Regions from separate parts of the Aeromonas enteropelogenes genome, predicted to be linked through region 3. Evidence: predicted binding sites of a transcription regulator. Region 3 holds the regulator's gene; each other region holds the start of a gene.
The links. Region 3 encodes LexA, which represses DNA repair genes until DNA is damaged. Its sites were predicted from a motif close to ANCTGTNTNNNNANACAGNT; they were not measured.
Positions count from the first base shown of each region.

Region 1: a site for LexA is predicted at 1,004-1,023, ahead of hutI (imidazolonepropionase). Genes of this name have one in related genera too.
Region 2: a site for LexA is predicted at 1,137-1,156, ahead of LA321_RS14885 (DUF4250 domain-containing protein). Genes of this name have one in related genera too.

Region 1 covers NZ_CP083625.1:1,724,874-1,727,142, reverse strand. Annotated here, with positions in the region: gene hutI (imidazolonepropionase) at 1-993, opposite strand, end outside; gene LA321_RS08135 (YjiH family protein) at 1,150-2,269, opposite strand, start outside.
Region 2 covers NZ_CP083625.1:3,182,468-3,184,736, reverse strand. Annotated here, with positions in the region: gene LA321_RS14890 (glycogen/starch/alpha-glucan phosphorylase) at 1-381, opposite strand, end outside; gene LA321_RS14885 (DUF4250 domain-containing protein) at 754-951, opposite strand; gene LA321_RS14880 (cell division inhibitor) at 1,181-1,666, shown strand; gene LA321_RS14875 (YcgN family cysteine cluster protein) at 1,906-2,269, shown strand, end outside.
Region 3 covers NZ_CP083625.1:1,244,481-1,246,749, forward strand. Annotated here, with positions in the region: gene LA321_RS05860 (hypothetical protein) at 25-321, opposite strand; gene lexA (transcriptional repressor LexA) at 683-1,306, opposite strand; gene plsB (glycerol-3-phosphate 1-O-acyltransferase PlsB) at 1,512-2,269, shown strand, end outside.

The sequences.
Region 1 (2,269 bases), 480 kb from region 3:
GTTCATGGCCAGACGCAGGGAGACCAGCGGCGAGGTGCCGGGGTTGATGTCGGAGGCGACCGCGATGGGCACGCCGGCCTCGCGCAGCGCCTGTACCGGCGGCAGTGTGGTGTCGCGCAGGAAGTAGAAGGCGCCAGGCAGCAGTACCGCCACCGTGCCGCTCTCGGCCAGGGCGGCGATGCCGGCGGCATCCAGGTGTTCCAGGTGATCCACCGAGAGAGCGCGGTAGCGGGCGGCGAGCGCGCTGCCGCCCAGGTTGGAGAGCTGCTCCATGTGCCCCTTGACCGGCAGGCCGTGGGCACGGGCGGCGGAGAAGACTCGCTCGCACTGGGCCAAGTTGAAGGCGATCCCCTCGCAGAAGACGTCGACCGCGTCGGCCAACCCCTCGGCGGCGGCGATCGGGATCAGCTGGTCGCAGATGAGATCGACCCAGCCATCCGCGTCGAACTCGGGCGGCACGGCGTGGGCCGCCAGCAAGGTGGTGCGTACCCGCACCGGCAGGGCGCGGCCAAGGCGGCGCGCGACCCGTAACATCTTGAGCTCGTCTTCCAGGGTCAGGCCATAGCCGGACTTGATCTCGACCGTGGTGACCCCTTCGCGCAGCAGGCTCTTGAGCCGGGCGGCAGCAAGCGTGAACAGCTCCTCCTCGCTGGCCGCACGGGTGGCACGCACCGTGCTGAGGATGCCGCCACCCTGGCGGGCGATCTCACTGTAGGGGACCCCCTGCAGCCGCTGCTCGAACTCGGCGGCGCGGCTGCCGGCATAGATGAGGTGGGTGTGGCAGTCGATAAGACCCGGGGTCGCCAGGCGGCCCTTCATATCCTGCCAGCTCTCGGGGAAGGGCCCGGTCAGCTCGCTCATGGGGATCAGGGCGTGGATCCGGCCCGCTTTCACGCCGAGGGCGTGGGAGGCCAGGAGGCCATAGCCATCGCTCATGGTAGCGGGGATGAGGTTGATCCAGACCCGATCGCAGGCCAACAGTTCCTTGTTCATGCCAGACTCCAAATGTATATACAAATATGTATAGTCGATCGTGGGTGAAAAGGGAAGATCCCTCATCACATTTCTGTAACAGGCTTAACACAAGGCCTTAAAAGAAAAAAGCCCGCGTAAGGCGGGCAAAACGAGCGTGCTATTTTGTATATACAATTAACCTATCCAGCCCAGAGCAAGGCCAAGTCGGCCGGCCAGCGCAGCCAGCAGGATGCCGAGCAGAGTGCGCTGCAACCAAATGACCAGCAACTGCCCCACTCCGATGGGGATGCGAGTGGCCAGGATGCAGGGGATGGAGGCGGAGAAGAACAATACAGTGCTCACCGACACCACGGCGGCCACATAGCGGGTCAGCAGATCTGCCTCCTTGAGCAGGATGGCCGGCAGGAACATCTCGGCCAGGCCGGCGGCGAGGGCCCGCGCCGTCTCCAGGGGCTCCCCCAGCTGCAGCAGCCAGGTCAGCGGCCAGAGCAGCCAGCCGATGACGTCGAACAGGGGGGTGTACTTGGCGAGCAGCAGGCCAAGCAGCCCCACCGAGAGGATGGTGGGCACCACGGCCGCCGCCATCCGGATGCCGTCGCGCAGGTTGTCGAGCAGCTGGCGGCCGATGGGGTCGGCACCGCGGGTCTGGGCCAGCCCGGTGGCAAGCGCCATCTGCCAGCGATTGACGCCATCCGGCAGGGGCACCTCGGCCTCCCCCGCGTCATCCAGCCGGCTGATGGGCGGCACCCGGGCCAGGATGGCGGTGATGAGGAAGGTGATGACCAGGGTCGACCAGAAGTAGAAGTTCCAGTGTTCCATCAGGCCGAGCGTCTTGGCCACAATGATCATGAAGGCGGCCGAGACGGTGGAGAAACCGGTGGCGACGATGGCCGCCTCGCGCACCGAGTACTTGCCGGCGGCAAACACCCGATCCGTGATGAGCAGGCCCACCGAGTAGCTGCCGACAAAGGAGGCCACCGCGTCAATGGCCGAGTGGCCCGGGGTGCGCCACAGGGGGCGCATCACCGGCTGCATCAGCACTCCGATGAACTCGAGCAGGCCGAAACCGAGCAGGAAGGTGAGCAACATGGCGCCGAGCGGCACTATGAGGCCAACCGACAGGGCCAGCTTGTCAAACAGGAAGGGCAGACGATCCGGCGTCATCAGCCAGGCGGGCCCCGTGCCTGTCACGTAGAGCAGCGCCAGCGCGAGGCCGAGCAGCTTGAACAGGGTCAGCAGCCGGTCGATGAGGCGGCCACGCCAGCGGCCGTCAAAAAAGGGGCGAGCGGCGCCA
Region 2 (2,269 bases), 1.9 Mb from region 3:
CAGGCCGCCATTGCCAAGGGCCATATCCGGCTCTTGCTCGCAGAGATCGGTCAGTTCCAGACCCAGCTCGCCAAGCGCTTCTTCGCAGATCTTGTACAGGGAGAGGTTATGCAGGTTGTTGGAGGTCAAACGCCCCATCAGGAATTCAGCAGAGAGATAGTGAATCGCACGAGTGTCTTTCTTGAAGTGAGTCTGCTGAGTGCGGGTCAGGCGCTCGTACACCTGTTCGTTGACGGCCGCAGCGGTGGCTTTCCACCACGCTTCGGGAGAGGCTTTCTGTTCGCTTGTACCCAAGGTAGAACGCAGGTGACGCACGATACTCGCCTTGAGCTGATCTTTATCCAGTTGGAGATCCTGGTCTGTCTTCTTCTTGGTAGCCATAAACCATATTCCTTCGTTACAAATAAAATTGTTATCCCGGTTAACGGGTCCGGCGCTGTTGTTATCTCAAATATTTACCGGCGTGAGAATACTAACGAAAGCAGCTGAATTAAAAGTTAACGCAAGTCACACTTTACCCCACGGGAAACGCAATAAAAGTATGAAAACCCTTTCCTTAAAATTCTTTTAAAAATCAATCAAAACCATAAAAATCAATAAGTTAATGCAATCGTAAAAATAATGAAATATGAATAGGTTTTCAGAGGTTGCCAAGTCTTGAAAATCCTTGAAAATAAGCCATGAAATGGCGCATTGAAAGCGATTTCAATGCGCCAAAATGTAATATGAAGCCAACACGATATCCCCCATTGTTCAGGGATGAGCCTTGAACTGGTTGGTCAAGGGATCATAGTGATACCCAATCTGGCCCAACCTGTTCGCCAGTTGCTCCTCACTCATGTCGTAATAAGCCAGCAACTCTTCCAGCCCGTCACACTCCAGTCTCAGCTTTTCGTTGATGATGCCCAACAAGATGTTGGCATCCAGACGCTGCAAAGTACTGATATCCATGACGTCACCTCCCCTGCATTAACCCTGTATAACCATGGGCGGTTCCATTCCATTTGTCCATCGAATAAAAAACGACCACTGCTTTTAAAAAAATTTTCCTGATAAATCAGTATCTTTTTCTCCCATCCTGCCAAGGGCATCACATTTTTTGGCAAAAATGCCTTGTCAGAGTCACAGGACAGAACTACTGTATGCACATACAGCTTGAGTTTTTATACAGGATGCGTAGATGAACCAGCCCCAGCACTCACCTCTCTATGGAATGACCCGTACCATGAGCAATCCCTGGCCAACCAGAACGGCTTGCAAAGCGGGACCGACTCACGCTCGCGCGTCTTTCTTGTCTGATGAACCGCTGCACAAAGAACTGGGTACGCAGTCAATTCCTACCAAGGGATGGATCCTGCTGATCGCCCCGCCAGGCCGCCCTGCTTCTCTCCATCTGCAGGAACAGGGACTTGATCCAGCCAGGGTCTTGATTGTGCACAGCACCAAGATCAAGAACTGGCAGCAGACGCTGGAGCGCAGCCTCGGTTCTGGCCATTGTGCTGCCGTGTTCACCTGGTTACCCGAAACGATCGAACTGGATCACGCCAAATTGCAACGGCTGGAACAGCAATCTGGCGTATTCATCCGTTATTTGGGCGACGTGACGCCAAGAGCAGCCAAGCCACAGGTCGCCTATGCAGAACAGGATATCTACCTCAATCACTGACAAAAACCGACTATGGCGAGACTCGGCCAAAGAGATAGGTCATCGCCATAAATGATGGAAGCAGTAAGGATGGAGATGGGGCCCGATGATAACAACTTGCGGATCAGAGCAAGGTTATTTTGAGCCAGCCATTGCCCTTGGAAAACACATGCCACTGGCAATGGGCCGTCATCCTTGAAATGTGAGGTAACAAGAGGTATAACCACGCGTTTTATCAGGTGTATTAAGTGAGCAGTATGATGCAAGCCCCTTTTTGGCAGACCAAGAGTCTGCAACAGATGACCGAGTCAGAATGGGAATCCCTCTGTGACGGCTGTGGCAAGTGCTGCCTCAACAAGCTTATCGATGAAGACACCGAAGAGCTGGTATTCACCAATGTCGCTTGCAACCTGCTCAACACCAAGACCTGCCAGTGTTCTGACTACCTGAATCGCTTCAAAAAAGAGCCTGACTGCCTGCAGATCACTCATGACAAAATCGCCGAGTATGACTGGCTGCCATCGACCTGCGCCTATCGTCTACTGGCAGAAGGCAATCCCCTGCCGGCCTGGCATCCCCTTATCACCGGCAACCGCTCTGCCATGCACCAGGCCGGACAATCGG
Region 3 (2,269 bases):
CTCGACTTCTGCGACAGGCGCAGCTCAGGGTCTGGCGTTGCGCCCCTGCTGCCACCCCTTGCCGAGGGCACGACCGATGGGCACCACCGGGGCCAGCCGGACGCTGTCGACAGCCTGGGCACCATGACCCCGCTTGAACAACAGCACCAGGCGCACCACTTTCTCCTTCGGGCAGCCGAGCCAGAGCGCCCAGTGCGGCCCCTTGTGATGAAGCCAGAGTCCGTAAAACCAGGTCATCCGGTTTCCCTTGATAAAACGGGTGATGGAGGATTCAGGCGCCGGTACGCAGCGCTTCGAATCCCATGGCGTGTTCGATGCCATATGCCACTCCTCCTTGACTGACAGGTCACTCAGGTACGTCGACTCATCCCCTGGCAACGTCCTGCCTTGCTTCGAGTGAGATCAGGATGACCCTGGCCTATGTGCCGGCCGGCCCTGCGACACTCCCCTTCTATCCCGTGAAGGTCTGCTTGCGGTTGTCATTGTGCGGCGCTCGCCCCGTGGGGCGGAGCAGCCAGACCCTGACGGTCTGGCCCTGATCTGAGCATATATCCGAAACGGGCGGTTTGCGGGCTGGCGCGGGGGACAAAAACGGCGAGGTTCAGGATCTGCTTGAATTGGCAGGAAAGAGGCGCAGAAACAACACGGCCTCCCGAAGGAGGCCGTGTGGCGAGAAAGGAGATTACATCCAGTCGGCGTTGCGGATCACTCCGACCGCCAGCCCCTCGATGGTGAGATGCTGGCTGGCGAGATCCACTTCGATGGGGGAGAGCTCTTCGTTCTCCGGCAGCAGCCACACCTGACTGCCCTTGCGCTGGAAGCGTTTGACGGTGACATCCTCGTCAAGCCGCGCCACCACCACCTGGCCGTTGCGCACCTCCTGGGTCTTGTGCACCGCCAGCAGGTCGCCATCCAGGATGCCGATGTTCTTCATGCTCATCCCTTGCACCCGCAGCAGGAAGTCGGCGCGCGGGTGGAACAGGGCGGGATCCACCTGATAGTGGCTCTCGATATGCTCCTGGGCCAGGATGGGTTCACCGGCAGCCACCTTGCCGATCAGCGGCAGGCCGCTCTCTTCCAGCGCCTCTTCCTCTTCGAGCAGCAGACGGATGCCGCGGGACGTGCCCGGCATGATCTCGATGACCCCTTTTTTGGCCAGGGCCTTCAGATGTTCTTCGGCCGCATTGGCCGACTTGAAACCAAGCTTCTGGGCAATCTCGGCGCGAGTCGGCGGCATGCCGGTCTCGTTCATGTTCACCTTGATCAGCTCCAGCACTTCGGCCTGGCGGGGGGTAAGGGGTTTCATAGAATTGGCACCTGTCTTTTTATACAGCACACTGGCAGTATATACAGTGCAGTGGCCAAGGCAAGGCGCAGCTGACATTTGTCGCGACCAACCGGCAATTTCACCCTGTTTTGATCCCGCACGACTGAACTCATCGTACCTCTCGGCGACAAGGGGCCGGTGATTTGCTATGCTCACGCCGCATTTTTTTGGAGAGCAGACGCACATGTCCCCAGGACAGAAGATTTCCAGAGCCATCTTGCAATGGCCGGTCAGCGGCTTGGTCAATCACAAAAGCCTGCCGGAAAATCCCATCACAGAACTCAAGCTGGATCCGGCCAGACCCATCGTCTACGCCCTGAAAACCAGCTCGATCACCGACCTGATGACCCTGCAGCAGTGCTGCGAGGATCTCGGTCTGCCGGGCCCCTTTACGCCGCTGGAACTGAACGGCCAGCTGCTGCCGCGCTATGTCTGTCTGGATCGTCCGCCTCCCCTCTTCGGCAAGCGCAGCAAGCCGCTTCCCTTCCTGCAGGAGTTCCACCAGCTGCTGGATCTGCACAAGCAGGATCCGGCGCTGGATATCCAGGTAGTGCCCGTCACCCTGTTCTGGGGCCGTGCCCCGGGCCGGGAGGGAGAAGAGGCCTCCGGGCTCAACATCATCAGCAGTCTGGCGCCGAACCGGCTCAAGAAGGCACTCATCGTGATCCTCAAGGGTCGCGAAAACCTGGTGCGCTTCTCCCCGCCCCTCTCCCTGCGCTACATGGCGGACAAACACGGTACCGACGAGGCCATCGCCCACAAGCTGGCGCGGGTCGCTCGTACCCACTTCAGCCGCCAGCAGCTGGCGGCCACCGGACCGAAACTGCCCAACCGCAACCTGCTGTTCAAACAACTGCTGGATTCGAGCGTGATCCAGCAGGCCATCGCCGAAGAGGCAGAGCGGGAGAACATCAGCCTGGAGAAGGCGCAGAAACGCGCCCA